3 regions of the Desulfocurvibacter africanus subsp. africanus DSM 2603 genome follow, and region 1 is predicted to be linked to each of the others. Evidence: predicted binding sites of a transcription regulator. Region 1 holds the regulator's gene; each other region holds the start of a gene.

Region 1 (10,605 bases):
GCGTGCCGCATTCCTCGGCCATGATGCCCTCCAGAACCCAGAACTGGTGGTTGAGGAAGGGCAGGCGCAGCCCCTTGAGCCGCGACAGCACTGCGCCGGCCTTGGGATCGCGGGCGCCGATGACCAGCCCGGCGATTCGCGCGTGGACCAGGGCGCCCAGGCACATGATGCACGGCTCCAGGGTCACGGCCAGGATGCAGCCGGTCAGGCGGTAGTTGCCGAGCGTGCTCGCGCCCTGGCGCAGGCAGAGCATCTCGGCATGGGCCGTGGGATCGTTCAGGCTCAGAGGCGCGTTGTGCGCCTGGGCCAGCAGCTCTCCTTCAGCCGAAAGCAGGGCCGCGCCCACGGGCACTTCGCCCATGCTCCCTGCTTCGTGCGCCTGGCGCAAAGCCACATCCATGACTTCGCGCCAGGAAGCCCAGCCTGCAGGCGGCGAAACGGGAGGCAACAACTGAGGAGAGATCATGGACGCAGGTGGCTACTGCGCCTTCAGGTAGCGCACGCCGCCCGCCAGCACGGAGATGCCGAGTTCGGCGTGTTCGCCGCGAGTCCAGCCCGGATGGTTGGTAGGATGGTTGAAGGCCTCGGGATGGGGCATAAGGCCGAGGATGCGACCCGAAGGGTCGGTCAGGCCGGCGATGCCCAGGGGAGAGCCGTTGGGGTTGAATGGATACTCTTCGGTGGGCTCGCCAGTCTCGGGATGGACATATTGCAGTGCCACGAGATTCTCGCGCACGACCTTGCCCATGAGCTCGGCGTCCTGAAAGACCATCTTGCCTTCGCCGTGACGTATGGGCAGGGCGAGTACGCCCAGGTCCTTGGTGAATACGCAAGGCGAGGCAGGATTGGCCTTGAGCTGCACCCAGCGGTCCTCAAAACGGGCGGAGTCGTTGTTGCCCAAGGAGGCTTGGCGCTCAAAGTAGGCGCCGTCCATGGCAGGCAGCAGCCCGAGCTTGACCAAGAGCTGGAAGCCGTTGCATATGCCCAAGATTACTCCGCCGGACGCGAACAGGCGTTCGAGTTGGGAGACGATGGGTTCTCCCTCGGAGGTTTTGGCGTAGCGCCAGCGCAAAGCCGCGGCCTGGGCCGCGCCCAAATCGTCGCCGTCCAGGAAGCCGCCTGGAAAGATAAGATAGTTGAATGGGTCCAGCCGGATGCGGCCCGAGACCAGGTCCGAGAAGTAGGCGACGTTGACCTCATCGGCGCCGGCCTGGCGCACGGCATAGGCCGATTCCTTTTCGCAATTGGTTCCATAGCCGGTGATGACGAGGGCTTTTACTAAGGCCACCGTGCGACCTCCACATTGGTTTCTTGACAGGGGGTTCCCGCCTGACTAGCTTGGGCGGGGCTCAGCGAAGATAAGGAGAGCCGGTGGCCGAGTCAACTCAAGGCGCTGAATCTCCCGAGGCTTTCACGCGAAGCCGATGCTTCGTGATAGCGGCCGGTAAGAGACCCCAGGTGTCCGGTTCCTTGCGGCCGCCTCTTTTTTTGTGTGCGGGAAGCCACGGAGCTTCACTCGCCGTTGGCGCTAAGAAATACATATGAGTGTCTTGCTTATCAGCAGAGTAAGGATGGGATGACCATGCAGACCAAGTTCATATTCATTACCGGCGGTGTTCTCTCTTCCCTGGGCAAAGGATTGGCGGCAGCCTCCATCGGTGTGCTGCTCAAGGCCCGTGGGCTCAAGGTGACCATCCAGAAGCTCGATCCCTACATCAACGTGGACCCCGGCACCATGAACCCTTTCCAGCACGGCGAGGTTTATGTGACCGAGGACGGAGCCGAGACCGACCTGGATCTGGGGCACTACGAGCGTTACCTCGACGCCTACATGACCCAGCGCAACAATTTTACCTCCGGAAGCATCTACAACTCGGTCATCACCAAGGAGCGCCGCGGCGACTACTTGGGCGGCACGGTTCAGGTCATTCCGCACATTACCGACGAGATCAAGCGCTGCATCACCGGCGTGGCCACCAATGAAGACGTGGTTATCGTGGAGATAGGCGGCACGGTTGGCGATATCGAGGGCCAGCCTTTCCTGGAGGCTATTCGGCAACTGCGTGGAGAATTGGGCAAGGACAACGTGCTCTACATCCACCTGACCCTCGTGCCCTTCCTGCGCACCGCAGGGGAGGTGAAAACCAAGCCCACTCAGCACAGCGTCAAAGAGCTGCGCTCCATCGGCATCCAGCCCGACATCATCCTGTGCCGCTCGGAAGTGGACCTGAGCAAGGATATCAAGGACAAGATCGCCCTGTTCTGCAACGTGGACAAGGACGCAGTGTTCACGGCCAGGGACGTGAAGAGCATCTACGAGGTGCCGCTTGAGTTTTACAGCGAGGGCGTAGACCAGAAGATCGCCATCATGCTGCGCCTGCCGGCCAAGAACGCGGCCCTGGAGCAGTGGAAAACCCTGGTCTACAAGCTGGAGAATCCCCAGGGCAGAGTGACCATCGGAATCGTGGGCAAGTATGTGGACCTCAAGGAGGCTTACAAGAGCCTGCACGAGGCGCTCATTCACGGCGGCGTGGCCAACGACGTGGCCGTGGATCTGGTCTACGTCAATTCCGAGGAGGTTCAGCCCCGGAACGTGGCTGACAAGCTTAAGAATCTTGACGGCATCCTCGTGCCCGGAGGCTTCGGCTCCCGTGGCGTGGAAGGCAAGATCGAAGCCATTCGCTACGCCCGCGAGAACAAGGTGCCCTTCTTCGGCATCTGTCTGGGCATGCAGTGTGCGGTTATCGAGGGCGCGCGCAATGTCATCGGGCTGGATAAGGCCAATTCCGAGGAGTTCGACCTGACCACTCCCCATCCGGTCATCTATCTCATGACCGAGTGGTATGATTTCCGCAGCAAGTGCGTGCAGAAGCGTGGAAAGGACAGCGCCAAAGGCGGCACCATGCGTCTTGGCGGCTATCCCTGCGAGGTCAAGACCGACACCAAAGCCTTCGACGCCTACCGGGAGACGGACATCACCGAGCGCCATCGCCACCGCTACGAGTTCAACAAAGCCTACTTCAAGCAGTTCGAGGAGCACGGCTACGTGTTCAGCGGCTTGTCGCCGAACGGAGAGCTGGTGGAGATCGTAGAGCGCCAGGACCATCCCTGGTTTCTGGGCTGTCAGTTCCATCCGGAGTTCAAGTCCAATCCCATGCGGCCGCATCCGCTTTTCAGGGAGTTCATCAAAGCCGCCAAGGTCAATAAGGAAACGTCCAAGTAGGGCGAGAGCCTGAAACAGGTCAGTCAGGAGCGAGCTCTAATGACATTTGAAGAACGCGCACGCAGGGTGAAGCTCCTGGTTCTGGATTGCGATGGAGTCCTGACCGACGGCGGGCTCGCGTACGACGAGGAAGGCCGCATCACCAAACGCTTCGACGTCCAGGACGGCCTTGGCATCAAGGCCGGCCAGCACATGGGTTTGGATTTCGCGGTCATAAGCGGCCTTGACCATGCAGGTGTCGCGCGCAGGATCAAGGATCTCGGCATCAAGCATTACTTCGCCGGCCACGTGCAGAAGCTGCCCATCTTGGACGCTTTATGCGCGGAATTGGGCATCCGTTACGACGAGATCGCCTATATGGGCGACGACTGGGTGGACGCGGCACCCATGGCTCGTGTAGGCTTGCCCTTGGCGGTGCCCAATGCCCAGCCCGAGATCCGGGCGCTGGCAGCCTGGGTCGCCTCGGCGCACGGAGGCCACGGGGCAGTGCGCGAAGCCGTCGTGATGATTCTCAAGGCCCAGGGCACATACGAGCAAGCCTATCGGCACTGGAGCGGCTAGGTGCTCAGGCGTCTGGCCGTGTTCTTTCTGGTGTTGTCCCTGCTCGCCGTAATCGGCTTCGCGCTGGTGAAGCTTACCGAGCGAGCCGGGCTCATGCCCGATCTCAGCGGCTTCGTCACTGATGTCGAAATCGACATGGCCGCCAAGGGAATTGAACTAACCCATGGAAACGAGGGTAAGCTCATCTGGCGTTTGCGAGCCGAAAGCGCGAGCTATGATCAGGAGAAAGGACTCGTGCTCGTCCAGACTCCCAACATAGACTACTTCACGCAGCCAAGTGACAAATTGCTGCATGTCCGGGCCCCTCAAGGCTCCGTGCATCAGGAAAGCAGCGAGGTTCATTTCTGGCCTGAGGTTACGGCCGTATATGAAAAAGCCTCGCTTACGGCCAAGGAGATAATGTATGATGGCCAGGGTTTGTTGACCGCTAGCGGCGGAGCGGTCGTTAAGCAGGAAGGGGTCACGCTCATGGCGCCGGTCATGCATTTTGACTTGAATGCGCGCGTCTTTGTCGCGGAGGGCGGAGTGGTTGTCGAATCCGGTACTGACAAGATTTTTACTGACCCCTTGAAAGCTAATGCACCCTAGCCATCTTATCGTATTCCTAATTTGCGCCATGGCGTGGATACTGCCCATCACTGCCCAGGCCGCTGAGGAGAACCTTGTCCCCACCAAGGTGACAGCGGATCGTCTGACTTATTCCCAAGAAGGCAACCGGGCCGTATTTGAGGGCAAGGTGCATGTCGTTCGGCAGGATATGGAATTGTGGGCCGATCGTATCGAAATCGACCTGCGTCCGAACGGTGATGGCAAGAGCGGCGCCAGCGGACCGGATATGGCCTTCGCCACAACCGAGGGCGCTTCGCGCATCAACAGGATTATCGCCTTGGGCAACGTGCGCATGCGCCGAGGCCAGAGCGAGGGCAAATGCCGCAAGGCCACCTACCTGGCGGATAAGAGCATGATTATCCTGGAGGGCGATCCTGTCCTCAAGGAAGGTGAGAATACCCTTCAAGGCAAGGAAATACGGATCTATATCAATGAGAACCGTAGCGAGGTCATTGGCAACACCAAACGCCCCGTGGAGATGATCTTCGTTACCCCCGAGAAGGGGGCCGAGAAGAAGAAATGAGCCAGAACGAGTTCTCTCAATTGCGGGCTGCGGGCCTCAAGAAGCGTTATGGAAAGCGCGACGTTGTTTCCAATGTGAACCTGGACATCACTCAGGGAGAAGTGGTGGGCATCCTGGGACCCAACGGCGCCGGCAAGACGACCACCTTTTATATGCTGGCGGGCGTCGTGAAGCCGAATGACGGCACGGTATTCCTTGACCAGCGCGAAATTACCATGCTGCCGCTGCACGAACGGGCGCGGTTGGGCATCAGCTATCTGCCCCAGGAGAGTTCCGTATTCAAAAAGCTCACCGTGCGGCAGAATATGGACATCATCCTGGAGCATACGGGGCTCTCCCGCCGTGAGCGGGCCGTCAGGGCCGAGGAGCTATTGGATGAACTGGGCATCACGCGCCTTTCGGGCCAGAAGGCTTCGAGCCTTTCCGGCGGCGAGCGCCGTCGGCTCGAAATCGCCCGCGCCCTTATCCGCCGTCCCCGTTTCGTCTTCCTTGACGAGCCCTTTGCCGGCGTGGATCCCTTGGCCGTGCTGGATATCCAGGATATCATTAAAGGACTCAAGGAAAAATGCATCGGCGTGCTCATTTCCGATCACAACGTACGTGAAACCCTGTCTATTTGCGATCGAGCCTACCTGGCCTACCAAGGCAGCATAATCCTGGAGGGCTCCCCAGAGCAGATAGTCTCCGATCCGAAGGCACAGCAGGTCTACCTGGGCCAAGGCTTTCGTCTGCAGGGAAGAGATATCTAAGAATCCTTGTCCCACAATGCTTCTCGCGTTCTGGCGCAATGGTTGCATACACACATCAAGTATGGCATGAATACACCCACGGCTGCCTGATGAAACTGTGGATACGCTTTCCCCGAAGCCCTTCAGGCCGCTTTATTTATACGGGAAGGCGTCACTGCACTGCCGTCGCGGCAACGAATCCTTCGTGAACGCCATTGGGAGATTATGGGCTTAGAACTACGACAACAACTCAAACTTTCGCAGCAGTTGGTCATGACTCCCCAACTGCAGCAGGCGATCAAGCTGCTTCAGCTTTCCCGGCTCGAGCTGCTCGATACCGTGCAGCAGGAACTCATGGAGAACCCGCTGCTCGAAGAGGGACAGGCCAGTGATCTTGGTAATGAGATCCAGGCCCTTGAGGTCCATGAGCCTGTTCAGGAAATTTCCAAGGATCGCGATGAGATTCTGACGCGTGAACTGACCCGCAATGCGGACTGGGAAGATTACCTCGGTGAGTTTTCCAGCTCGGGCAAGCAGATGCAGATGCGCGAGTCCGAAGTTCCCGAGGATGGCGTCAGTTTCGAGGCTCGCCTTTCCTCAAAGCCGTCCTTGGAAGGGCACCTGTTCTGGCAGGTGCGGCTTTCCGATTTCAGCGAAAAGCAGAAGCAAGTCAGCGAGATCATTATCGGTTGCCTGAGCCCGGCGGGTTACTTGCAGTCCACGGCCGAGGAAATCGCGGCCATGGCGCACACCACGCCGGAAGAGGTCGAGGTGATCCTGCGGCGCATCCAGCGTTTCGATCCCGTGGGCGTCGCAGCCAGGACCCCTCAGGAGTGCCTGCTGGTGCAACTCGATGTCTATGAACACAATGACCCCATACTGCGGGCATTGGTTTCCGAGCATCTGGAAGACCTGGAAAAACGGCGCTACAAACCTCTGGCTCGCAAATTCAAGATCACTCTCGATCAGCTCAAGGAGTACCTTGAGGTTCTGCAGACCCTGGAGCCCTTGCCGGGAGCCAGCTACTCCTCCACCGAGCCGTACTATGTCAGCCCGGACGCCTACGTATACAAATTCAACGATGAATTCGTAATCATGCTCAATGAGGAGGGCATGCCCAAGCTGCAGCTCAACTCCATGTATATGGACAGCCTGCAGGGTTGCAATTCCTCGGATAAGGAATACATGCAAGAGAAGATGCGCTCGGCAGTCTGGCTCATGAAGAGCCTTTACCAACGCCAGCGTACGCTCTACAAGGTCCTCGACAGCATTCTGCGCTTTCAGCGCGACTTCTTCGAGGAGGGGGTCACCCATCTGAAGCCCCTTATCCTCAAGGATGTAGCCGACGATATCAGCATGCACGAGTCCACGGTCAGCCGCATTACGACCAACAAGTATGTCGCCACGCCTCATGGCGTTTTCGAGCTGAAATTTTTCTTCAATAGCGCCCTGGACCTTGATGACGGCAGCCAAGTAGGCTCGGAGAGCGTCAAGGCGCTCATCAAGCAGCTCATATCCGACGAAAGCTCCAAGAGGCCTCTCAGCGACGAGCGCATAGCCGAGATTCTCAAGGAAAAACTCCAGGTGAATATTGCCCGCAGGACCGTGGCCAAGTACCGCTCGGCCTTGGGCATCGAATCCTCTTCCAAGCGCAAGCAAATCTTCTGATTTCTGCCAACCCCGCGCAAAAGGAGCAGGTATGAACATCCATTTCACGTTCAAGAACTTCGAGCCTTCCGAGCACCTCAAGAACTACGCGCGAACCCGGTTTGGCAAGCTCTCCAAGCATGGGATCAACAGTGCCGAGCTGCAGGTCAATATGAGTGTCGAGAAGCATCGGCACATGGCCGAAGTGGTTCTTTCCGGCGATAGTCTGCATCTGTCCGCCAATGAGGAATCACAGGACATGTACGCCACCATCGACATGGTCTTGGATAAGCTCGTGGCGCAAGTCAAAAAGAGCGGCGACAAGAAATCCCTGCGCAAAAAGCCCGGACAGACTTCGGTTCGCCTGGACGTGTTCAGTTATGCGCAGGCCGGTGACCGCAAGGAGCGCACCATCATCCAGACAGACAGCTATATCCCCAAGCCCATGGATGTGGACGAGGCGGCCATGCAGCTGGAGAGCCTGGGGTATGAGTTCCTGGTCTTCCACAATGCCGAGACCGAGCGCGTCAATGTCATTTATCAGCGCAAGGACGGCAACTACGGCCTCATCGATCCGGGGATATGAGCACATGCTGATTGCGGATTACCTGCACAAGAATCTCGTTCTTCCGGACTTGGCTGCGGTAGCCAAGTCGGAGGCGTTGACTGAACTTGTCGAGCCTCTCAAAAGCGAATTCCCAGATCTGGACCTGGCCAATGCGTTGCAGGTCCTGCTGGAGCGCGAGCAGTTGGGCACGACTGGCATCGGCGATGGCGTGGCTATTCCTCACGGCAAGCTCGTGGGACTCGACAGGATCATTCTCGTGGTCGGCCGTAGCCGCCAAGGGGTGCGTTTCGAATCCCTGGATGGCAAGACATGCACCATTTTCTTCCTGGTGCTGGCTCCGGAACAGGCCGCGGGTATGCATCTGCGCATTTTGGCGCACATCTCCAAACTGCTCAAGGACGAGGGATTCCGGCGTTCCTTCCTTGAGGCCGAGGGGCGCGACGAGCTGTACACCTTGCTGAAAACACTTTGATCGAGGCGCTCCATGCCTAGGCCTTCGCCTATTCCCGTGCTCGTTCTGACCGGGCTGTCCGGAGCAGGGAAGAGCACTGCCTTGAATGTGTTTGAAGATTTGGGTTTTTTCTGCGTGGACGGCCTGCCTGCATCCATGCTGCCCAAGCTGGTTAGCCTGTATGAGGGGCAGGAGGTGTTGCCCGGCAAGGGGCTGGCCTTGGGCATGGATATCCGTCAGCAGGATTTCCTTCGTCAATGGGGTCAGGCCCGGCAAGATTTGGCTCAGTATGACATCTCCCTGCAGGTCATCTTCATCGAGGCTGAACTGCCGGAGCTCATGCGCCGCTACGCCACCACCCGGCGGCCCCATCCGCTCGAGTCCGAGCAACTCGGCCTGCAACAGGCCCTTGAGTTGGAGCGGAACCTGCTGGAACCTGTGCGTGCCGAGGCCGACTTAGTGCTCGATACCACGCATTATTCGGTGCACGACCTCCGGCGCGTGTTGCAGGAGAAATGGAGTTATCTGGAGGAGCAAACCTCCGGCCTGCGCGTGCACATAATCTCCTTCGGCTTCAAGTACGGCCCGCCCAAGGAAGCCGACCTCCTCTTCGACTTGCGTTTTCTGCCCAATCCGTATTTCGATCTTCTGCTGCGTCCACTTACGGGCAAGGACCAGATTGTCGCCGATTATGTATTTCAGGACGAAAGCGGAAAGCTTTTTGCGAACAAGCTCATGGAGTTTGTTTTATTTCTTTTGCCGCTCTATGCTCGCGAGGGCCGCTTCAGGGTGACCATCGGTCTCGGCTGCACCGGGGGGCGGCATCGATCTGTCGCCGCCGCCGAGATGCTGTTCAGGAACCTTAAGGAACAGGGCTACGCCGTCAGTCTTGAGCATCGGCATATCGAGAAGGGCTGATTTTTAGGGCAGATTGCTTTTGACAGCCCGTTGGAAAAAGGGCTGTGCGGGCCAGGAAGGCCCGCTGGTTGCGAAGCAATCGCCCGTAATAGTGGAGCTTTGCTCCACTATTACGGAGTTGAAAAAGTCCAGGACGGACTTTTTCAACAGTCTGTTAAGACGCCCGCTCCGGCGTTGACGGCGCAAGTGAATTGCGCCTACGCGGCGGCAAGCCATGCCGACGCATGGCTTGCAGAGCATTTTCAAAAGCAAAATGCTCTAATTGCCTGTGGACAGGGGAAAGGCGAGGCGATAATCAGAACGCGATGAAAGTTATACGCAAGGACCAGCCCAAGATCACGGGCGTCATCATCGTCACGCACACGGACTATGGCGAACGTCTGCTGGCAGCGGCTCAACTCATCCTGGGTCAGCAGGGTGGCTGCCGGTCCATCCCCGTGGATGTGACTTCCAATGTGGAAGAAACTGTCCGGACCATCAAGGCCGCCATTCAGGACACCGATACCGGCAATGGCGCCCTTATCCTGACGGACATGTTCGGCGGGACGCCCACCAACTTGAGTTTGTCCTTGCTTGGCACGGCGCATATCGAGGTCATCACCGGCGTGAACCTGCCCATGCTGCTCAAGGTATTCGGCAGCAGGCATCTGCCGCCGGCGGATCTGGCCCGTGAAGCCAAAAAAGCCGGTGTGCAGGGTATTGTCGTGGCCGGCGAGGTGCTGCGGCAGAAGATCGCAGACGGATAAGCCATGCTCTGGGTGCGCATCGACAACCGCTTGATCCATGGCCAGATCATCGAGACATGGCTGCCCTATACCGGGGCGGCGCTGCTTATTATTGCCAATGACGAACTGGCCACCGATGCCTTGCGCCAGGAGATCATGTCTTTGGCCATTCCCAACGATGTAAAAGTCGTTTTTACAAAAATCAATGCCGTGACCGATTTGGTGGCCCGTTTCAGCACTGGTGATCGGTCCAATGCCCTTGTCCTTTTTTCGTCTTGTCCCGACGCCAGGCGGGCATACGAGCAGGGCTTCGCCTTCGAAGGGTTGAACATCGGCAATCTCCATTACAGTCCTGGAAAGAGACAGATCTGTGCGCACGTCGCACTTGGCGATGAAGATCAGTCCTGCATCGAATTCTTCAGCCGTAAGGGTGTCAAGCTGGACTTCCGTTGCGTGCCCAACGATTCCGTCCAGGTGAGGATCTTTTCGTGACCTTGGGCCAGATGCCCTTGCAGGCGCTGTTGCCCCTTGTCGGTTTTTTTTTGTCCTGTTTTCCCTCTTCCGTTTCCAGCTCAACATAGGCCTCCTCGAGCGGCCGCTGGCTATCGGCCTCGTGTGGGGCCTGCTTTTCGGTGACCTGGCCACAGCGATT
Region 2 (10,605 bases), on a different contig from region 1:
TCGTACTCGAAGGCCTGCTCGCCCAGGATGTCGGCGCAGGGCGCGGCGGTGCAACTGCCGCAGTGCGGATAGGCGTATTCAAGCACCTCGCGCCGGAAGGCCTGAAACTCCCGCCCATTCCAGATGTCCTGCAATTCGCGCTCGCGCACGTTGCCGAATATCTTGGGCCGCACGCGCTTCAGCGCGCCGTCCAGGAAACAGGAGTAGCCGTGCCACAGGAAGTAGCATGGCGTGACGTCGCCCGAGGCCGTGATGAACACGCCGCCGTCCTCCATGAAGTCGCAACGCCGGTCCAGCCTGGGCGAGACCGCGGGCAAGGTCAGGCGCAGGCCGCGCCGGACCGCGGCCTGTTCGGCCCGGGCGAATGTTTCGCGCACGCGGTCGAGCTTGCCAAGGTCCTCGATCACGAGATTGGGCAGGTGTAGCGGAATGCCTTTGCGCTCTGCTTCGGCGGCCATGGCCTCCACGAAGCGGATGAGGCGCACGTCCTGCTCGCTGCGCAGGAAAGTAAAATAGGCGGCCAGGAAGCGCGACAGATCCAGGCCCTGCTCGATCGCCTTGGATCGCCACGGCGCGAAGAAATCCAGGCACGCGTCCGGGCTCGCGCCGAACAATGAACCCTTGGCGGCGCTACGGTCATACGGAAGCAACTGGCTGGCCAACACGAAGGACGCCCCGCGATCCGCGACCCACTCGATCAACTCCGGCAGGCCGTCCAGGGTTTCGTCGCTCACGACGACCTCCACTCCGGCCTCGAAACGTCTGCTCCCCTCCGGCCGCGTGGCGGCTTGGGCCTCGCGCAGTACGGCCAGAGCCCGCTCCAGCCCTTTCAGTTCAGCGCCTGCACGCACTTGGCGCAAGGTTTCGGGCGAGCAGGAGTCCACGGAAAGGCAGAGCCTGTCCAGTCCGGCGAGCAGCAAGGCCTGGGCGCGCTCGCGCGTGAGCAGCAGGCCGTTTGACTGGAAGCCGATCCAGCCGCTTTGCGGCATGGCTTGCCGAGCCAGCGCCACCATGCGGGGAAGCTCCGGGTGCAGCAGGGATTCACCGACGCCGTTGAGCACCAGCGCATCGGCTTGGGCCATGGCCGGAAGCAAACGCTCGAACATGGCCAATGGCATGTCGGCTTCGATGATCTCGCAGCCTTTGGTCTGCTTGACGCACATGGCGCAGCGCAGGTTGCAGCGCGTGGTGCACTCGACGAAGAACTTTGACGGGAGGCGGCGGAAAGCCGGCGCAACTGCCTCGTGATCCGGAAATGCTTGGGTCATATGCTCCAAATATCCATAAATCATATGTTTGCCGCGTCATGCCGCGAAGGGCGACACGAGCCAGGCGATCAGGGCCGCCAGCGTCAATACGGCTTGCGCCGGCATGTAGCGGCGCAATTCGCGTTCCACGCCCGATGGCGAAGTGAAGGTGCTCGATCCGGTGTAGTTGAGCCCGTACCAGGAGCCCACGACTGTCGCGGCCAGGATCATGGCCAAGCCATCCAGCCAGCCGAGGCCGCCCGCGAACAAGGCCGCCGCAAGCGTTCCCATGGCCAGTCCGGCCAGGCCGCCCTTGAGGGCGAAGGCGCGGAAAGGCAGCCAGGGCAGCAGCGCCGGCATGATGAAGGCTCCGCCGAAAAAGCCCAGGACCAAGGAGCCGAAGGCCGCCGGCCAGCGGTCGAGCATGCGCCCCAGGGACCAGACGCCGGGTCCAAGGCCTGCCAGAACGAGCAGAATCAGGGCCGCGTACAGGGCCTTGCGGCGCGCGTTATGGATCTCCACGGGTGCGACGGCGAGTCGGTCCCACAGGCCGAAGGAAACCCTGCGCATCTCCGGGGAGGCTTGCATATCCGCCGCTATGAAAGCTTTTAGGTCGCTGGCGCACACGGGGCCGAACACGGCCTTGAAGCCGCAGCCTCGCCGCACTTCCCGCGCGGCCACGCCCGGCGCTGCCAGCTGGGGCAGCACCAGGGTGCGGTGGGCGACCAGCCGTTCCAGACCGCAGGCGCGCACGCGGCGCACGATCTCCTCGGCGCTGAAGATTTTCTTGCCCGCCGCGCACCAGACGTTGACGCCCTTGGTATCCAGCACGAGCAGCCAAGCGCCCAAGCCGGACAATTCCTTGCGCAGGGCGTCAAAAGTCAGCTTATAATTGGCCGTGACGATGACCGGACTCTGCGCGCCGGGAGAGCCCACGGCGTAGAGGCCCGGGATCACACGGTAGCGCCCCCGGCCGATGCCCCAGCGCACGCCCACGCCCCCCAGGCGGTCGGCGGCGGACAAATGGGTGGCCACTTGCGGCACGGGTCCCAAAGAGGTCGCGTGCCAGCCCAGGACAAAGCGCTCCTGGCGGTAGCCGGGTCGATCTCCCGCAAAACCGATAGGTGACATCTCAGGAGAGTGGATCGACTCGCGGATCTCGCCCGCAACGGGCTGAGGCGCCGGACCGCAACAAGGGACGCTGTCGGCCGCGGACAGCGTGTCGGGACGCTTGATTGCCGGGGTCGCCGACCCCGGCCTGGGCTGGGCCTCTCAGCAGGCATCCTGCCCATGCGAGGCTGAAGGCTTCTTGAACAACATGCGGGTCTCCAAAGGGCATAGCTTGGGGGAAGGCTCAAGGGCACGATAATGCCTCTCTATCCGCTTGTGAAGGCATCTTATCAAGGTCGAACCGTCCGGCACGAGTTTGCGCGGCGTCACGTTCACAGGAAAGATCAATTAGCGATGGCGAATGCGTGGCATTCTGCACATCACATAGCTTACCGATCCGCGTGGCCTTAATCCGACTGTCATGCTGGCTTGTTTTTTGCTCGCAGCGCGCCATGAATCTCTTCAACTTCAATCCGGCCGACTTTCTCAGCTTCCTGCTTACCCTGATGCGCATCAGTCTCGTGCTGTTCATCATGCCCTTCTATGGCGGCAAGGTGACCCCGACTCCGCTCAAGGCTGCCCTGTGCCTGATCCTGACCATCGCCGTGTGGCCGGCTTTGAGCTTTCCCGGGCAGCAATTCCCGGCAAATATATGGACTATCGTCGTCATGCTCATCGGCGAGATCACCCTGGGCCTCGTCATGGGCATAGTGGTCAACGTTCTTTTCGCCGCAGTGCAGACCGGCGGCAGCCTCATCGGCTTCCAGATGGGCTTCTCCATGGTCAACGTGGCCGACCCTATGACGGGCACGAACGAATCCATCACCGGCCACTTCATGTACATGGTCACCTTCATGACCTTCCTGATCCTGGATGGGCACCTGTTGCTGCTGCGCGCCTTGGCCGAATCCTTCCAGCGCATTCCTCCTGGCGGCCTGTACCTGAGCCCGGCCCTGGCCCGTGAAGTGCTCGGCATGTCCAGTCAAATTTTTGTTTTAGGCATCAAGATAGCCGCGCCGGTCATGGTGGCCGTGTTCCTGGTGGACCTGGCCATCGCCCTGGTGGGCCGCGCCGCGCCGCAAATGAGCATCCTGTCCTTCGGTTTCCCGCTCAAGATCATCACCGGCTTCCTTTTCCTGGGGTTGATGTTCACGATCATGGCCCGTTATGTGGGTCAGTTCATCATCAACATGGACGCCATGTTCCACTCCATCTTCATGCTCGGCGCGCCCTTAGCGCGCTGAAGTCCGGGAAGCGGCCATGCCCCAAAGTGATCCCAGTAAAACAGAATCAGCCACAGCAAAGCGACGTAAAAAGTCCCGCGACGAAGGCAACGTCCCCCGCAGCCAGGAGCTTTCCAAGCTGGCCGTGATCCTGGTCGGGCTGCTCGTTCTGCGTCTGCTCATCGGCTTCATCGGCGACGAGATGAAGAGCCTCTTCGCCAGCTTTCTTTCGAATTGGGGCAACCTGGAGCTGACCACCGAGGGCTTGTATATCCTGTTCGTGGATCTGGCCGTGCATCTGGCCAAAATGCTCCTGCCTGTGTTGTTCAGCCTGGCCCTGGCCGCCTTCGTGATCAACCGAATACAAGTCGGCCAGTTGTGGACCACCAAGGTCTTCAAGCCTAAAATGGAAAAATTCGTCAACATCGTCGGCGGCATCAAGCGGCTCATATTCAACGTGGACGCCTTCGTGCGCCTGGCGCGAAGCATTCTTGGCGCGGCGGCCGTGGCCATCGGCCCGATCATCCTGCTGCGCCATGAGATGAACAACCTGCTGCCGCTGTTCAGCCAGACCACCGAAGGCATTGCCGTATACATGCTAACGGTCAGCTACAAGATGGTCCTCTACTCGCTTATCCCCATGATCACCGTGGCCGTGATCGATACGGTCTATACGCGCTGGGACTACGAGGAAAAGCTCAAGATGACCAAGGACGAGGTCAAGGACGAGCGCAAGCAGGCCGAGGGCGACCCGAAAATACGGCAGAGACAGAAGCAAAAGATGATGGCCATGTCCATGAGCCGCATGCTCCATAACGTGCCCAAGGCGGATGTGGTGGTGACCAACCCCACGCACTTCGCCGTGGCTCTGAGCTACGATCTCTCCAAGGCTCCCGCGCCGCTCGTGGTGGCCAAGGGCGCCGATCACATGGCCAAGCGCATCAGGGAAATGGCGCGGGAGGCGGGCGTGCCCATCCGCGAAAACAAACCCCTGGCACGGGCTTTGTATGATCAGGTCGAGGTTGGGGACATCATCCCCGAGGATCTGTACAAGGCCGTAGCCACCATCTTGGCCAGGCTGCACAAATTCAGGAAGAAACGAGCCGGCTAAAGGCCCGGGCAAGCAGGACGCGGTGTCAAAGATATGGCTAGCAAAGCGGCAAAGAGCAGCACACTCAGCTTGAACTACGAGCGCTTCGCACGTCAGGGCGACATCATGCTCGCCGCGGGCGTGGTGACGATCCTTTTCGTCATGCTCGTGCCGCTGCCCACCCTGTTCATCGACCTCATGCTCACCTTGAGCATCTCGCTCTCGCTGGTGGTGCTCGTGACCACCATGTTCATGAGCTCGCCGCTCGAGTTTTCCATCTTTCCGAGCCTTCTGTTGGTGACCACCCTGCTGCGTCTGTCGCTCAACGTGGCCACCACGCGCCTCATCCTGCTCCACGGCGACGGGGGCACCGAGGCCGCGGGTAACGTCATCAGGGCCTTCGGCGAATTCGTCGTAGGCGGCAACTATTTCGTCGGCATCGTCATCTTCCTCATCCTGTTCTTCCTGAACAAGATGGTCATCACCACGGGCACCACGCGTATCGCCGAAGTCGCCGCGCGCTTTACCCTGGACGCAATGCCCGGCAAGCAGATGGCCATCGAGGCCGACCTCAACGCCGGGCTCATCGACGAGAAGGAGGCCACGCTCCAGCGCTCGAACCTGCGCCGCGAGGCTGACTTCTACGGCGCCATGGATGGCGCGGGCAAGTTCGTGCAGGGCGACGTGAACGCCGGCCTGCTCATCACCTTCGTGAATATCATCGGCGGCATCCTCATCGGCATGATCCAGAAGGACATGAACTGGATGGAGGCCGCCCAGATCTATACCCTGCTGACCATCGGCGACGGTCTGGTCTCAACCATCCCTTCGCTCATCATCTCGACCTCGGCCGGCATCATTGTTTCGCGCGCCGCGGCCGAAGCCAAGATGGGCGAGGAATTCCTGGCCCAGTTGACCTTCCATCCGCGGGCTCTCAAGCTCGTGTCGGCCATTCTGCTGGTTTTCGCGATCGTGCCCGGCATGCCCACGGTGCCGTTCCTTGTCCTTTCGGTATTGATCTTCGTCGTCTCCAAAGCCACCCAAGTGCACCGTGATTCCGTGGACAGTCTGGCTCCCGATAGAGGCAAGGCCAGCGGTAAACTCGGCTCCAAGTCCGGCGCCAAGGCCTTGCCGGGCGGCAAAGCCGGCGAGCAGCCTTCGAGCCTCGACACGCCGGAGGAAGTCCAAGCCCTGCTGCCCCTCGACGTGCTGGAGCTGGAAGTGGGTTACGGGCTCATCCCGCTCGTGGACGAAGAGCAGAACGGCAACCTGCTGGCGCGCATTCGCTCGATCCGCCGCCAGTTCGCCCTGGACATGGGCGTGATCGTGCCCTCGCTGCACCTGCGTGACAACCTGCAGCTCAAGCCGGGACAGTACACCGTGGTCATCAAGGGCAATGAGGTGGCCTCGGCCGAAATCCTCATCGACCATCTGCTGGCCATGGATCCGGGCGACGTGAAGCACCGCATCAAGGGCATCGAGACGCGCGAGCCGGCCTTCAACCTGCCGGCCCTGTGGATACCCGAACGTCAGAAGGAAGAAGCCATGCTCGCCGGATATACCGTGGTCGATCCCTCGACGGTCATAGCCACGCACCTGACCGAGGTATTCCGGCATAATCTGCACGAGTTCCTGGGTCGCCAGGAGATTCAGAGCCTGCTGGACCACTTGGCCAAACGCGCGCCCAAGGTCGTGGAGGAACTGGTGCCCGATATCCTGCCCCTGGGCAGCGTGCAGAAGGTGCTCCAGAACCTGGTCAAGGAAAACGTATCCATCCGCGACCTGCTGACAATCGTGGAGGCCATGGCCGACTTCGGCTCGGCCGTAAAAGATCCGGACCAGCTCACGGAGTATGTGCGCGGCAGACTGAGCAGGACCATCATCAAGCCCTACCTGGGCGGCGACGGCACCCTGTCCATGATCACCCTGCACCAGAGCCTGGAGCGCGTGTTTCAGGAAAACCTGCGCCAGACCGATCATGGCGCGTATCTGTCCATGGACCCCATGCAGGCCCAGCGCATTATCAAGGCCATCAGCAAGACGCACGAGAACGCCGTGGCCGGCGATGGTCAGCCGGTGCTGCTCACCTCGCCCTCCGTCAGGCCGCATCTTGCCCAGCTCATCACCAGGTTCATTCCGAACCTGCCGGTGATATCGCAGGCTGAGATTCCGTCGGAAATCCGTCTCCAAACCTTAGCAGTGGTGAACGTCGACAATGCAAGTTAGAATCTTTCGCGGCGCCGATTCTTCGGCAGCACTGGCACAGGTCAAGGCGGAACTCGGCATTGAGGCCGTGATCCTCGAGACGCGCGAGGTCATGGATAACGGCCGCAAGATGTGCGAGATCACCGCCGCCCTCGAACGCAATGTCGGCATGACCCGGGCCAAGCCGTCCGAGGCCTACGGAGATATGTCCTCCGTCAGCGCCCTGACGGGCGGTCCCGGAGCGGCGGCGCCCGAGTGGCACCGGGAATGGAGCGAGATCAAAAGCTGCCTCATGAGTCTCATGGGCAAGCAGCTCGACAAGGACAAGCTTTCGCCCAGGCAACGCCAGGCCTTGGATTACCTGGAGCGCGAGGGCGTGGACCCCAAGATCGGCGTGACCCTGTACAAATGCCTGGTCCTGGACAAACAGACCTCGCTTCTGGCCGCCCTGGCCGAAATCCTGTCCGTCCGGCCGTTGACGCTGGCCTCCTGGCCGGAAAAGATCCACTGCGTGGCGGGTCCATCCGGAGCTGGCAAGACCACCACGGTCATCCGCATGGCCCTGGCTGCCCAGCAGGAAAAGCCCGACCTGCGCATCTGCCTGGTCAATGCCGACGACCGCCAGGCCAGGGGGCGATTGGTGCTGCGGCACTACTGCGAGCTGTCCGGCTTCTCCTACCGCGAGGCGGGCAGCCGCGAGGACATCCTCAAGCTGCTGGACGAGGCCGACAATTTCGACCGCATCTATGTCGACCTGCCCGGCATGAGCGGCCCCCAGGTCCTGTCCGAGCGCCTGACGCTGCTGGGCCTTTCGGAAGTGGACGAATGCGCGTTCCATCTGGTACTCAGCCCCCACTACGGCAAACCCCAGCTGGATCACTTCCTGCGCGCCTTCTCCTTCGCCAGGCTCTCCTCCGTCATCTGGACCAAGCTGGACGAAGCCGCCAGCTTTGGCGGCCTGATAAACGTTGCCGACTCCTGCAGGGTGCCGATTTCCGCCGTGTCCTGGGCCGCGGGATTCAAGGATTGCATGGCCCCGGCGGAAAACATGCTCCTGTGGAAACTCATCTTCAAGCATGAGCTGCCTTGCGGGCAGGCTCCTGAAAAGCTACACGCGTAACTCCCAAAGGAGCTGCGAAACCTCATGGCATCATCTTTTCCTTTAGTCTTTTCAGTTACTTCGGGCAAAGGCGGCGTGGGCAAGACGAACATTTCCGTCAATTTGGCCTACTGCCTGTCCAAGCTTGGCAAACGTGTGCTCCTGCTGGACGCCGACTTGGGCTTGGCCAACGTGGATGTCCTGCTCGGCTTGGCTCCGAGCCTTAACCTCTTCCATCTTTTCCACGAAGGGGCGCGGCTCGATGACATCATCTACGCCACGCCGTACGGCTTCCCCATCTTGCCCGCCTCCTCGGGCGTGAGCGAGATGCTGGAGCTGTCCACGGGGCAGAAGCTCGAACTGTTGGAGTCCATGGACACCCTGGAGGACAAGCTCGATTACCTCATCGTGGATACGGGAGCCGGCATCAACGAAAACGTGCTCTACTTCAACCTGGCCGCCCAGGAAAAGCTCATCGTGCTCACTCCGGACCCGACCTCGCTGACCGATGCCTACGCCCTGATCAAGGTGCTCAAGTACAATCACGGCGTGGAGCGATTCAAGGTCCTGGTTAACATGGCCCCAAGCCCGAGCGCCGCGCGCGAGGTCTATATCAAGCTCTACCGCGCCTGCGACCAATTCCTGAGCGGCGTGTCTCTCGATCTCCTTGGCTCCGTGCCTTTCGATCCTGCTGTCAGGCAGGCGGTCATACGACAACAGCCGTTCTGCCATCTGCTCCCTCAGAGCGAGGCAAGTGCGAGCCTGCGTCAGGCGGCAGAGCGTATCACAACATGGGAAGCTGCGACGGAACTCGATGGTAACATCAAATTCTTCTGGAAAAAAATTCTGTTCCAGGAACAGTCCGTGGCTTGAGCTGGACTCCGGACAGACGCGTTGGGAAAACTTCGCCTCTCAGGATAGGGAGGAGATAGTCAGGCACTATGGCCCGAAAATCAAAATCATGGCCTTGCGCCTCAAGGCCAAGCTGCCCCAGACGGTAGAGCTTGGCGAGCTCATGAGCGCCGGAAGCCTGGGACTCATGGAGGCCTTGCAGAAGTTCAATCCCGAACTGCGCATCAAGTTCGAGACCTACGCCGAAAGCCGCATCAAGGGCGCCATGCTCGACGAGTTGCGGCGCATGGACTGGTACTCGCGGGGCCTGCGACAGCGCCTTCGGCTCATGGAACACACCGTACGCGAGATCGAGCAGGAGACGGGCCGGCCGGCCACGGTGCAGGAGATCGCCAAACGCACCGGTCTGAGCGAGAAGGATGTGGACATGGGCCTGGAGATGCTTCAAAATCAGCTCTGCCTGAGTCTTGATGCCATTTCCGAATGCGTGGCCTCCGTAAGTGATGCCGGCGTGGATGGCGACCCATATCAAAGTGCGGCATTCCAGGAACTTATTGACAAAATTACTTTGCTTATCGATGAATTGACCCCCAGGGAAAAACTGGTGCTCTCGTTGTATTACGGAGAGGAGCTGAACATGCGCGAAACGGCCAACGTAATGGAGATCACCGAGGGCCGCGTGTCCCAGCTCCACAGCCAGGCCTTGGGCAAACTCCGCAAGCTGTTCAAAGACCAGTACAATCTGGACGCTTATTGAGGAATCAAATGGCCTATGATGTAAATATGCAGGTGCTCGTTGTGGACGACTTCCCCACCATGCGCCGAATCATGAAGGATATCCTGCGTCAGCTCGGCTTCCAGAACATCGTCGAGGCGGAGGATGGAGTCATGGCCTGGGAAATCTTGGGAAAGCAGCCCATCGATTTCATCGTCGCCGACTGGAACATGCCCAAAATGACCGGCATCGAGTTGCTGCGCAAGGTTCGCCAGAGCAAGGACTACCAGAATATGCCTTTTCTCATGGTCACGGCCGAGGCCCAGCAGGAAAACATCATCGAGGCGGTTCAGGCCAAGGTCTCCAACTACGTCATCAAGCCGTTCACTGCCGACATACTCGAGCAGAAGATTGCCAAAATCTTCGCCTAGAGCTGACGCGAAACTCGTGGCGGACTGGAACCGACAACCATGATGCCCATCCTTCTGGCAGCAGACGCCAGCACCTCCCCGGATAAGACCGATACCAGCAAGCCCAAGGCCATGCTGGATCCAAGCAGTATTCAGGGCCAGGACCAGGCGCGGTCCAATCAGAAGGTCGAACTCGATCTGGATGACGCGCCCTTTCTCGATGAACCCGAGGAAGAGGAAGCGCCGCAGGAGTTCTTTGCCGAAGCCCAGGCCGAGGAACTGACCATTGCGGCGCCAAAGCCGGAAAATGCTCTCATCAAGCTGCTCAAGGACAAGAAGCTGCGCTGGCTGCTCTTGGCCTTGCTTCTGCTGGCGCTGCTCACCTTGACCACGGTCAAATTCATCCTCCCGGTGATTGAACTCAAGGAAGTGGCACAGGTTGAGGTCAAGCCCGTGCCCGAAGAGGAGGTCGAGGAACCCGCGCCCCCACCCCCACCCACGGAGTCCGAGGTCCAGGAGTTCGTCTTGGGCCTGGAGCCCTTCTGGGTCGAGAAGGTGGATGCCAAAGGCCAGGTGCACTTCCTTCATCTCAAGTTCGCCTTCACTTCCTTGAGCCCCGCTCTGGAGAATGAGGTCAAAATCAAGGCGCTGCTC
Region 3 (10,605 bases), on a different contig from region 1:
ATCCAGATGAGCGCCTTGAAGCGGCACAGCTCGATGCAGCGCCTGCATTCGGAGCCCAGGCAAGCCTTGTGGTCGATACGCGGCACGGGTTGCGTGATCCGCTGCTCCCGTTCCCAACTCGGAGCCAGGAAGATGTGGCTGTTGGGCTCCTCCACGTCGCAATCAACCAAGGCCGGCGCAAGGCCTTGGCGGGCAAGTATTACGGCTAGATTCACGGCCACGGTTGTCTTGCCCGTGCCGCCCTTGCCGCTGGCTATGGCGAGCTTCATGATTTCCTTTCCATTGAGGCTGCTTGCACTAGGCTCGGCAGAAGCCCTGTCTCCGGGCTTGCCAGAGGCGACCGCACCCCTAAGCTAGTGCATTTCATCGGCGGACCCGACCTAGTATGTAGTCGCCCACCCTCCGGCGTCCCGGCCCGTGGCTCGGACCGGGACTGATGGAGGAGCGGGTCGAGAGGCCTATTTCTCGCTCTGAGCCAGTTTGGACTTGAGCGCGGCGATCTCTGCTTCAAGGGCGGCAATGCGTTCGCCTTGAACGTCGCCGGCATCCTGCGCAAAGACGCCCTGACGGCCCAAGCCGCGACCGCGTCCCGCCATTTGCCCTCCGCCCGCGCCGGCCATGCAGCGACCGAGTCCACGTCCAGTGCGGGGTCCATTGCCGAGAGGTCCAGTTCCGTTGAAGCCAGGCATACGCATATCCTCCTTGCGCGTGTTTTGCTTCGATCTTACATAAAGCGTACCATGCTAAATTTACCATAATAGCAATAAGTTACGAACGGCACTCAGCTTGTCGTAATAAAAGCGGCTAAATTTGCGCTGTACAGCAAAGAGGTGTATCCTGTCAGAAACCTCAGCCAGGAAATGCACAGCCATGAACGAACGTAAACCCATACGCAGCTTTCCCGCGGACATCCCCTGCGAGGCCATCATGGACAGCGTGGCCGACGGCGTGTTCACCGTGGATTTGAACTGGGTCATCACCTCCTTTAACCGGGCGGCCGCGGAGATCACCGGCGTCCCGGCCGAGCAGGCCATCGGGCGCACCTGCCGCGAGGTCTTCCATTCAAGCATCTGCGACGGAGCCTGCGCCATTGGCGCCTGTCTGGCCGAGGATCGCACGGTGAGCAACAGATCCATCTCCATCATCCGCACCGATGGCGTGCGCCTGCCTGTGTCCATCAGCGCCGCGCCCCTGCGCGACGGGCGGGGCCGGGTCATCGGCGGTGTGGAGACCTTTCGCGATCTCTCGGAACTGCAGCTCATGCGCAAGGAGTTGCAAGGCCTGCACAGCCTGGAGGACATCCGCACGCGCAGCCGAGCCATCATCCGCATCCTGGACATCCTGCCACAGATCGCCGAGAGCCTTTCCACGGTGCTCGTGCTGGGTGAGTCGGGCACGGGCAAGGAGCTGCTGGCCAGGGCTATCCACAACCTGAGCCCGCGCAAGACCAAACCCTTCGTGGCCGTGAACTGCGGGGCGCTGCCCGAAAATCTCCTGGAATCCGAACTGTTCGGCTACAAGGCCGGAGCCTTCACCGATGCCCGCCGCGACAAGCCGGGCCGCTTCGGGCTGGCCCAGGGCGGGACCATCTTTCTGGACGAGATCGGCGACCTTCCCCTGGCCTTGCAGGTCAAGATCCTGCGCGTGCTGCAGGAGCGCAGCTTCGAGCCGCTGGGCGCGGTGCGCAGCGAGCCCGCCGACGTGCGCGTGGTGGCAGCCACCAACCGTGACTTGGCGGCCATGGTCGAGCGGGGCGAATTCCGCCAGGACCTCTACTACCGGCTCAACGTGGTCCAACTCCGCCTGCCGCCCCTGCGCGAACGTCCCGAGGACATTCCCCTGCTGGCCGCCCATTTCGTGGACAAGCGAAACGCCCTCATGGGCAAGGACATCCAGGGCGTGTCCGAGGACGTCATGGGCCTGCTCGCACGTTACGCCTTCCCCGGCAACGTGCGAGAGCTGGAAAACATCATCGAGTACGCCTTCATCCTTTGCTCCGGCGGCTTCATCCAGATGGAGCACCTGCCCGAATACCTGCAGCCCGCCGACCTGGGCGCGGCCCACGAGCACACAAATCCAAGGACCATGGAGGACATCCGCCACCAGGCCGTTATCGAGGCCCTGGCCCGCCACAAAGGCCGCAAGCGGCCCGCCGCCCGCGAACTGGGCATCAGCAAGGACACCCTGCGCCGCATCCTCCAGCGCGCCGGATCCGGCTAAAAATGATGCGATATAATCTATTGCGGCTCGTTTTAAGCCGCAATGCAGCATTCCACAGACCCACCCGTCTCTTATTCTACTGAGATTACATAGCTATTTTATATGGCACTCTCCATGCTAACCGGCTTTACGTATGACCGGAGCAGCATTTGATCACGCGGGGCCGACCGTACTCTGCCTCGCCTGCCACCAGGGCCGCCTAGCCACCCTGCTTGAGACAGCCACGGAGCTGCGCTTCTACAGCCTGGAGCGCGACCAGGCCGTGCTGCGCGAGGTCCGCGCCTGCTCGGGCGTTTCAGTGCGCCAGCTGGCCGAGCTGCTCGCGGTCCGTGGCGCTTCGGCGCTGATCTGCGGAGCGCTCACGGGCTGCTGCCGCATGACGCTGGAGCACCAAGGCATCACTGTCCTGCCCTGGATCGCCGGGAGCGTGGAGCAGGTGCTCGGGGCCCATACCCAAGGCAGGCTGGACACGCTGGTCATGCCGGGCTGTCCCGGCCCAACAGCGCGGAAATGCCCGCAAGGACGCAGCGCGCCCGGCAGAGGTCGCTGCCGGCAACGATTTCAACAGGAGAAGTGAACCATGAAGATCGCCGTCAGTACACAAGGCAACAGCCTGGACAGTCCGCTGGATCCGCGCTTCGGCCGGGCCTCGGGCTTCGTGATCGTGGATTCCGACACGCAGGAGCACACTTACGTGCCCAACGAGCAGAACATGAACCTGCCCCAGGGCGCGGGCATCCAGGCGGCCCAGTGCGTGGCCAATGCGGGCGCCAAGGCTGTCATCACCGGCCACGTGGGTCCCAAGGCCTATGTGGCCCTGGACCGGGGCAAAATTGCCGTCTACCTGCGCGACGGCGGCACGGCTCGGGAAGCCCTGGAGGCCTTCAAGGCCGGCAGCCTGGCCCAGGCCGGCGGGCCGGACAAGGACGGACACTGGTAAACTCGAGCTGCGGGCAAGCAGACCTCGCGGGCAGGCCGTAAATCCCCCCTATCCCGGACACCCGGGGTCAGCATGCTCGTGGTCCGGCGCACTTTGGACACATGGAATCGCAATATGGAGGAAGCATGAAGATCGCCATTCCCATCGCGGGCGGAACACTGTGCCAGCACTTCGGGCACTGCGAGCAGTTCGCCCTGCTTGATGTCGACGAGGCCGGCGGCCGCGTGGGCGCCATGAGCCTGCACATCCCGCCACCCCACGAGCCGGGCGTGTTGCCCAAATGGTTGGCCGAGCTGGGCGTGGGCCTGGTCATCGCCGGCGGCATGGGCCAGCGCGCCCAGGCCATTTTCTCCGAGCATGGGGTCAAGGTCGTGGTCGGCGCCCAGGGCGGCACGCCCCAGGAGATCGCCAAGGCCTATCTCGGAGGTATGCTGACGACCGGACCCAACGCCTGTGACCACTAGGCGAGCTTTGCAAGCACCGTTCGCTGACCCCGCGTAGGCCGGAAAACGGATGAGATGAACTCGGGGAACCGGCATCCCCTGAGTGGGTGAGATGTGGAGAGGAGCGGCTCGCTCTGGCGGAGCGACGCCCCTCTCCACAATCTTTAGGAATGCAGACCCCGAACGCCTGAACACGACTGAACGGTCACTGACCGGCGCAGGAGACACGACCATGCCGCTGTTCGATTTCCATTGCGGCCGTTGCGGCCATGTTTTCGAGGATATCGCCAAGGCCGACGACATGCCGGCCTGTCCCAAATGCGGCAACGCGGCGAACAGGCAACTTGCCGCGCCTTCGTCGCTCACGGGCAAGGCACGCTCGGCGCTGCCCGGTCCGACCGGCCATGGCTGCTGCGGCTCCCGCCCCAGTGAAGCCGGCTGCGTGCCGGGCTCATGTTGCGGCAAGGCCTGAGCAGGAGAAAATATGGAGCATGATCTGGAACTGCTGGCCTTAGACATCCAGGAGAAGATCAATGCGGAGGCGCAGGCCAAATACGGCAAGGCCGGCTTCGAGCGTTGGTTGAAAAGCGAGCGCCTGGGCCGCATGGAGGACGCGAGTTGTTGCGGCAAGCTCAAGGGCTCTTGCGGTGACACCATCGAGGTCTACCTGAAGATCGAGGGCGAGCGCATCGTGGAGGCCTCGGGCTGGTCCGACGGATGCGGTTCGAGCCAAATCTGCGCCGGACTCGCCGCCGAACTGGCCCTTGGCTCGACCCTGGATCAGGCCGCGGCCGTGGAGGCAGATACGATCCTGGAACGGCTTCCCGGCTTTCCCGCCGACGAGAGCCACTGTGCGAAACTGGCGACCGGGGCGTTGCACGAAGCAATCCACGCGTACCTCACCAAGGACGGATGACATGGAAAAGATCCTCATTATCGGCTGCAAGAAGGCCATGGACGACGTATGCATCGGCTGTTCGCGTTGCCTGGTGGGATTTAACCGTCGCGAGGGCGTTTTCGGGATGTATCAGAGCGCCGAGGCGGAGGTCATGGGCCTGCTCAACTGCGGAGACTGCCCTGGAGCGACCATCGTCACCCGGCTGGCCCAGGTCAAGCTGTGGAACGCTCCGCTTGGCGAAAAGCCCACGGCCATTCATGTGGGGCCGTGCATTACCGACCATTGCCCATACAAGGAGACTCTCCTGGCCAAGATCAAAGCCAAGGCGGGCATTCCGGTCATCGAAGGCACGCACCCTTACCTGCCCAAGGACATTTTCGCCTGACAGGAACAAGAATCATTATATTTTAACTGTTCCATGCAGTCGCGGGTTTGTCCGTGCACATGCATGAAAGAGGATACATATGAATAATGAGTGCAGCAGCTGCGGAGAGAGCGGGAATTGCACCTCTCAAAAAGAGGGCAAGGATTGCGGAAAGAAGGCGCAAAGCCCAGAGGATCTCCAACTGTCCGAAAACCTCGGCCGGATCACGAACAAGATCGTGGTCATGTCCGGCAAGGGCGGCGTAGGCAAGTCCACTGTGGCCGTGAACATTGCCCTTGCCTTGGCCCTGGCCGGCAAAAAAGTCGGCCTGCTGGACGTGGACGTGCACGGCCCCAGCGTTCCCCGGCTTCTGAGCCTTTCCGACCAGCAGGCTCATATCGAAAAGGACTATATCGAGCCCATTCCTTGGAGCAAGAACCTGTGGGTCATGTCCCTCGGTTTCCTTATGCCCAACCGGGATGAGGCGGTCATCTGGCGCGGCCCGGTGAAGACAGGCCTCATCCGCCAATTCCTGCAGAACGTGGCCTGGGGCGAGCTGGATTTCCTGATCGTTGACTGCCCTCCAGGCACGGGTGACGAACCGCTCACGATCATGCAGCTCCTGGGCACGGAAGCCAAATCGGTCATCGTCACCACCCCGCAGATGCTGGCCATCGACGATGTGCGCCGGTCCATCACCTTCTGCAAACGCACCGGCAGCCAGATTCTAGGTGTTGTGGAAAATATGAGCGGTTTCGTCTGCCCCGAGTGCGGCAAGCGTCACGAGATTTTCAAGTCCGGCGCCGGCGAGCGGATGGCCCAGGAAATGAGCGTGCCGTTCCTCGGCCGCATTCCGGTGGACCCGGAACTGGCCCGCGCCGGCGACGAGGGCTTCGCCTACGTCAAGGTCTACCCAGACAGCGAGACATCCAGGGTCATGCGCGAGATCGTCCAGCCCATGCTCGAGCTGCAAGCCGTGACAGCCTAGATGCCCTGTTGGCCTCAAGGGGTGCTGGTTGAGTCAGTCACAACCATTCACCCCTGGGCCAATATGGCATTTATGAGTAATCTTTATTGAAATGATAAGCGGCTTGGCAATCCAAGCAGGTTCTCAAGTCGCAAGCGGGGAAATCCTCTTTGACCAACGAAGAAGCTGCAACTGTAAGTGCCCGCAATGGTCACGGCGGGTGTCTGTTGTGTGGAACCCACAATCCTAGGTCCATGAATCTGTCCTTTCTGGCGACAGAAGATGGCGAAGTTAGAACACAATTCCAGACGCATACTGAACTCCAAGGATATGACGGCATCCTTCATGGTGGCATCATCGCCTCGTTACTGGACTCGGCCATGACACACTGCCTTTTTCATGCTGAAGTGCAAGCGGTTACTGGGGATCTTCACGTACGTTTTGTGCAGTCGGTTCCCTGTGACGTCTCTTTGGAAATACGCGCTTGGATACTGACTTCTTATCCGCCGCTATATCGCCTCAGAGCTGAAATCACGCTGGAGAAGCGGCTCATGGCCTGGGCCGAGGCCAAATTCATGCAGCGGAGGGTCTCAAGCTGACTTCGGCCAGCCCGACCGCCGTGCCTGCCATGTTCCTCAGCAACCCATCGCACAGGCGCGGCGGCGGCCTCATCACGCTTCGGTTCGTGAAGAGGTTTTGTTGGTGGCTATAAACCGCTGGGCGCTCGAGCATGGTGTGCGCTTTGAGTTTACTCCGCCAAGGCAAGCTTCTAATAAAGTTACATTCTTTAAGTTACATATCCCTCTCGCGTTCCCTTTCAAGAGGAACTCCCAAAACCTCGTAAGCCTTTTGCCACCCTTCCCGACCGAAGCGCCTAGCATTGGGCTGTGGTCGGACTACTTGGATTCAAATGGCTAAGCATCTGCTCGATATCAGGTCGATATCAGGCTGGTTCCAACCATCGCCCTGGATAGCCAATCGACCGGCAATATGCCGAGTCCCGTTAAATCCTAAAGGCTTCATATCGGCTTGCCCAAAGGGTCCTGCCTCCAGATTTGCGTTTGGTGCATGTTCCCCTGCGGAATGCTTGACGCTTGCCGGCTGCAAAAACTGGGAGCTTCTCGCGTTAGGCGCCGTGATGCGCCAGCTTAAAATCTTGTTGACTATTTAGGCGGATTTTGCTCTTAAAATAAGAATCAAAATTAATTAAGAATGTATATCAAAATCATTCCGAAACAAGAACGCCAAGGAGTAGAAACAGATGAGTAAATGGAAATGCCCATGCGGGTATGTGTACGACCCGGAAGAAGGGGACACCGAGCATGGCGTCCAGCCCGGAACGAAGTTCGAAGACATCCCTGCCGACTGGGTCTGTCCATGGTGCGGGGCCGAGAAAGAGTACTTTGAGGAAGTGGGCTAGCCCAAGGAGAAAGCCATGGCCAAGATGAAGGACGGCTGCGTGGTTCCCGCCAAGGGACCGATTCAACCTGATCCGCCTGATCAGCAGGTGGAATCGCGGGCGGTTCCGCCGCAACCCAAAAAGGAGAATGCAATGGTCGCCAAGGTCGGCAAGGCTGCGCCTGATTTCGAGGCGTCAGCTTTCACGGGCAAGGGATTCGAGAACATCAAGCTTTCGGACTATCGGGGCAAGTGGGTGGTGCTTTGCTTCTACCCCGGTGATTTCACGTTTGTATGACCCACGGAGCTTGCGGCGGTCGCCGCGAAGCATGACGATCTCACCAACCTGGGTGTCCAGGTGCTGTCTGTAAGCACGGACAGCCGCTTCACGCACAAGATCTGGCAGGAAGAAGAGCTTTCGAAAATGGTTCCGGGCGGCGTTCCCTTCGCCATGCTCTCGGATTCAGGCGGAAAGATCGGCGAAGCTTATGGAGTCTATGACGAGGCTGCCGGCGTGGACATTCGCGGCAGGTTCCTCATCGATCCCGATGGAATCATCCAGGCCATGGAGGTCATGGCTCCGCCGGTGGGCCGAAGCGTGTCGGAGCTGATTCGGCAGGTGCAGGCCTTCCAGCATGTCCGGGCAACGGGCGAAGTGACTCCTGCGGGATGGCGTCCAGGTAAGCAGACCTTGAAACCCACCCCTGAACTCGCCGGCAAGGTCTGGAAGGAATGGAAGGTGGAGAACGCCACCGAGCAGTAACCAAGGAGCATAGGCATGTACTTCAAGCAGATCGCCGTGCCCGGCCTGGGGTGCTTTTCCTACGCTATCGGTTGTCCCGCCGCCAGGGCCATGGCCGTGGTGGATCCCAAGCGCGACATCCAGGACTATCTGGATATTGCCCGTGACGAGGGCATGCGCATCACGCACGTCATCGAGACCCATGTGCACGCGGATCACGTGAGCGGCAACCGCGACCTGCGCGAAGCCACGGGCGCGGACATTTACTTCCATGAGAGCGCGCCCGTGAAATTCGAACACAAGGCCCTGCGCGAGGGGGATATCATCGAGATCGGCGCCGCGCGCATGGAGGTGCTCCACACTCCGGGGCACACGCCAAACTCCATCTCGCTGCTGGTCACGGACAAGCAGCGCTCGGCCGAGCCGGGCATGCTCCTCACCGGCGACCTGCTCTTCGTGGGCGACATCGGCCGGCCGGACCTGCCCGGAGCCGAGATCCTCAATGAGCAGGTCGCCAACCTTTACGAAAGCCTGTACGTGAAACTCGCGCGCCACCCCGACCACATGGAGGTCTACCCAGCCCACGGTCAGGGCTCCCTGTGCGGGCGAGGCATGAGCGCCAAGCAGAGCAGCACCCTCGGCTATGAGCGCCGGGCCAACCCCATGCTCAGCTTCGCCTCCTTCGAGGAATTCCGAAGCGAGGTCCTGGGGCAGTTCCCGATCCGGCCCAAGAGCTTCAGCCACATCATCGGCACGAACATGGCCGGCGCGCCGCTTACCGATCAATGCCCGCTGGAGCGATCCCTGAGCCCGGAGCAGTTCGAGCGGGCCATGGCCGAGGGCATGACGGTCATCGACACGCGCGACGCCGCGGCCTTCGGCGGTTTCCATCTCCCCGGCAGCCTTAACATCGGCTTCGAGAAGCAACTCGCCAATTGGGTTGGCATGGCCGTGGAGCCCGGCACCGACATACTGTTCGTGGTAGAGAGCCGCGAGCGTTACGAGGACATGCGTCGCGAACTCCTGCGCATCGGCTACGACCAGGTGCACGGCTGGCTGGCCGGCGGGATGTCCGCCTGGCTGCTCAGCGGCCGGCCTGTCGAAAGCCTGGCCCAGATCTCGGCCGCCGATCTCCGTAAACGCCTGGACTCTGGCGAGGCTCTGCGTGTGCTGGACGTGCGCACGCCAGGCGAGCGAGCCGCCGGGCACATTCCCCAGGCACGCCACACTCCGCTCATGGATGTGCTCGACAGCACGGGAAACGGCCTGGGTCTGCCCAAGGACGAGGAGATCATCGTGACCTGCGGCTCGGGCTACCGCTCCAATATCGCGGGAAGCCATCTGCAACGCCAGGGCTATGCCAAGATCAGCTCCCTGGCCGGCGGATTCCTGGCCTGGAGCCGGGCGGGCAATCCAGTGGCGAGGTAATCGGCCACAGCAGATTGGAAAATCGAAGCGACTCGACAGCAGTCCGAAGGTGTTTTTTCTCGACCCGAAAACGCTTGGCCGGAGAGCTCACTCCGGCATTGCGTCGATGTCGATGAGCCCGAGCCGGGCTGCATAGCGGACAAGATCGGCGAGATTCTTCAGGCCGAGCTTGCTCATGATATTGGCGCGATGGTTCTCGACCGTCTTGCGCGTGATGAACAGCTTGCCGGCGATGGCGGACGAGGTCCAGCCGTCGGCCAAGAGGCGCATGATCTGCTGCTCCCGTTGGGTAAGGCTGCCGTAAGCAGAATCGGTCATCTGGGCGCGCCTGGTCGAGAATTCGAGAAGCTTCTGGACGACCTTGGGCGAGATGGCGCTGTCCAGGTACTGCTGTTCCCTGGTCACGGCATCGAGAGCCTGGAGCAGCCGCTCGGCCGTGGATTCCTTGACCAGATAGCCCTCCGCCCCGGCCTTGAAGGCCGCCGCTATGAGATCGAGTTTGGCGTGCATGCTGACCACGACTATGTGCACCGTGGGGAGATGAGTCTTGAATTGCTCGATCAGGTCCAGACCGCTCCCGTCCGGCAGGGAGAGGTCGAGAAGAATGATCTCCGGCTTGACCGAACGCGCAAGCTGCAACGCCTCGACGCCGCTTCCGGCTTCGGCGGAGACAACGTAGCGCGGATCGCGGGATACGATTGCCTTGAGGCCCTCGCGGAACAGGGGGTGGTCGTCGATAACCAGCAGTCGCTTGGCTTGGCTCATTGCTTCTCCTTGCACGGGACTTCCGCCGTGATCTTGGTTCCCGCACCAGGTTTCGAGCGAATGATCAGGCGGCCTCCGAGCAGCCTGGCCCGCTCCTGCATGTTCCACAGCCCCATGCGCTTATCTTCCGGCGCATCCGTCTGCCGCGCATCCATGTCGAATCCCCGGCCGGTGTCCTCGATGCGCAGCAGGATATGCGGGTAGGAGGCGATGAGCCTGACCCGAGCCCGCGTGGCCCCGGCGTGCTTGCGCACGTTGGCCAGGGCCTCCTGGATGATCCGGTACAGGTTTATCTGCGTCTCGAAATCCAGGTGCAAGTCATCCATGCCGTCGGCGAAGAAGTCGACCTGTATCCCGTGGCGGGTGGAAAATTCCTCGCAATGGCGGAAAGCCGTGGCCACCAGACCGAGCTGTTCAAGACCCGGAGGCAGGAGATCGTA

The links. Region 1 encodes sigma-54, which starts transcription at its own class of promoters, with help from an activator protein. Its sites were predicted from a motif close to CTGGCACGGNNNNTGCTT; they were not measured.
Region 2: the regulator sigma-54 is predicted to act here: its motif matches at 2,782-2,799, upstream of fliR (flagellar biosynthetic protein FliR).
Region 3: the regulator sigma-54 is predicted to act here: its motif matches at 2,323-2,340, upstream of H585_RS0108240 (NifB/NifX family molybdenum-iron cluster-binding protein).

The regions. Positions count from the first base shown of each region.
Region 1 covers NZ_AULZ01000014.1:97,513-108,117, reverse strand. Annotated here, with positions in the region: gene tadA (tRNA adenosine(34) deaminase TadA) at 1-466, opposite strand, end outside; gene H585_RS0111050 (phosphoribosylformylglycinamidine synthase subunit PurQ) at 479-1,288, opposite strand; gene H585_RS0111045 (CTP synthase) at 1,583-3,223, shown strand; gene H585_RS0111040 (KdsC family phosphatase) at 3,263-3,784, shown strand; gene lptC (LPS export ABC transporter periplasmic protein LptC) at 3,785-4,372, shown strand; gene H585_RS0111030 (LptA/OstA family protein) at 4,401-4,916, shown strand; gene lptB (LPS export ABC transporter ATP-binding protein) at 4,913-5,665, shown strand; gene rpoN (RNA polymerase factor sigma-54) at 5,870-7,312, shown strand; gene hpf (ribosome hibernation-promoting factor, HPF/YfiA family) at 7,344-7,877, shown strand; gene H585_RS0111010 (PTS sugar transporter subunit IIA) at 7,882-8,331, shown strand; gene rapZ (RNase adapter RapZ) at 8,344-9,228, shown strand; gene H585_RS0111000 (PTS sugar transporter subunit IIA) at 9,534-9,974, shown strand; gene H585_RS0110995 (PTS sugar transporter subunit IIB) at 9,978-10,445, shown strand; gene H585_RS0110990 (PTS sugar transporter subunit IIC) at 10,501-10,605, shown strand, end outside.
Region 2 covers NZ_AULZ01000013.1:110,089-120,693, reverse strand. Annotated here, with positions in the region: gene H585_RS0110450 (radical SAM/SPASM domain-containing protein) at 1-1,268, opposite strand, end outside; gene hgcA (mercury methylation corrinoid protein HgcA) at 1,305-2,483, opposite strand; gene fliR (flagellar biosynthetic protein FliR) at 2,810-3,601, shown strand; gene flhB (flagellar biosynthesis protein FlhB) at 3,618-4,691, shown strand; gene flhA (flagellar biosynthesis protein FlhA) at 4,725-6,896, shown strand; gene H585_RS0110425 (flagellar biosynthesis protein FlhF) at 6,886-7,995, shown strand; gene H585_RS0110420 (MinD/ParA family protein) at 8,020-8,847, shown strand; gene H585_RS0110415 (FliA/WhiG family RNA polymerase sigma factor) at 8,789-9,583, shown strand; gene H585_RS0110410 (response regulator) at 9,592-9,972, shown strand; gene H585_RS0110405 (flagellar basal body-associated FliL family protein) at 10,012-10,605, shown strand, end outside.
Region 3 covers NZ_AULZ01000010.1:168,911-179,515, forward strand. Annotated here, with positions in the region: gene H585_RS0108225 (nucleotide-binding protein) at 1-269, opposite strand, end outside; gene H585_RS0108230 (DUF5320 domain-containing protein) at 459-695, opposite strand; gene H585_RS0108235 (sigma-54 interaction domain-containing protein) at 871-2,220, shown strand; gene H585_RS0108240 (NifB/NifX family molybdenum-iron cluster-binding protein) at 2,354-2,797, shown strand; gene H585_RS0108245 (NifB/NifX family molybdenum-iron cluster-binding protein) at 2,801-3,160, shown strand; gene H585_RS0108250 (NifB/NifX family molybdenum-iron cluster-binding protein) at 3,286-3,624, shown strand; gene H585_RS0108255 (FmdB family zinc ribbon protein) at 3,836-4,075, shown strand; gene H585_RS0108260 (iron-sulfur cluster assembly scaffold protein) at 4,088-4,519, shown strand; gene H585_RS0108265 (CGGC domain-containing protein) at 4,521-4,886, shown strand; gene H585_RS0108270 (Mrp/NBP35 family ATP-binding protein) at 4,966-5,853, shown strand; gene H585_RS0108275 (PaaI family thioesterase) at 6,003-6,431, shown strand; gene H585_RS0108280 (rubredoxin) at 7,094-7,252, shown strand; gene prxU (thioredoxin-dependent peroxiredoxin) at 7,268-7,993, shown strand; gene H585_RS0108295 (MBL fold metallo-hydrolase) at 8,009-9,400, shown strand; gene H585_RS0108300 (response regulator) at 9,488-10,165, opposite strand; gene H585_RS0108305 (sensor histidine kinase) at 10,162-10,605, opposite strand, start outside.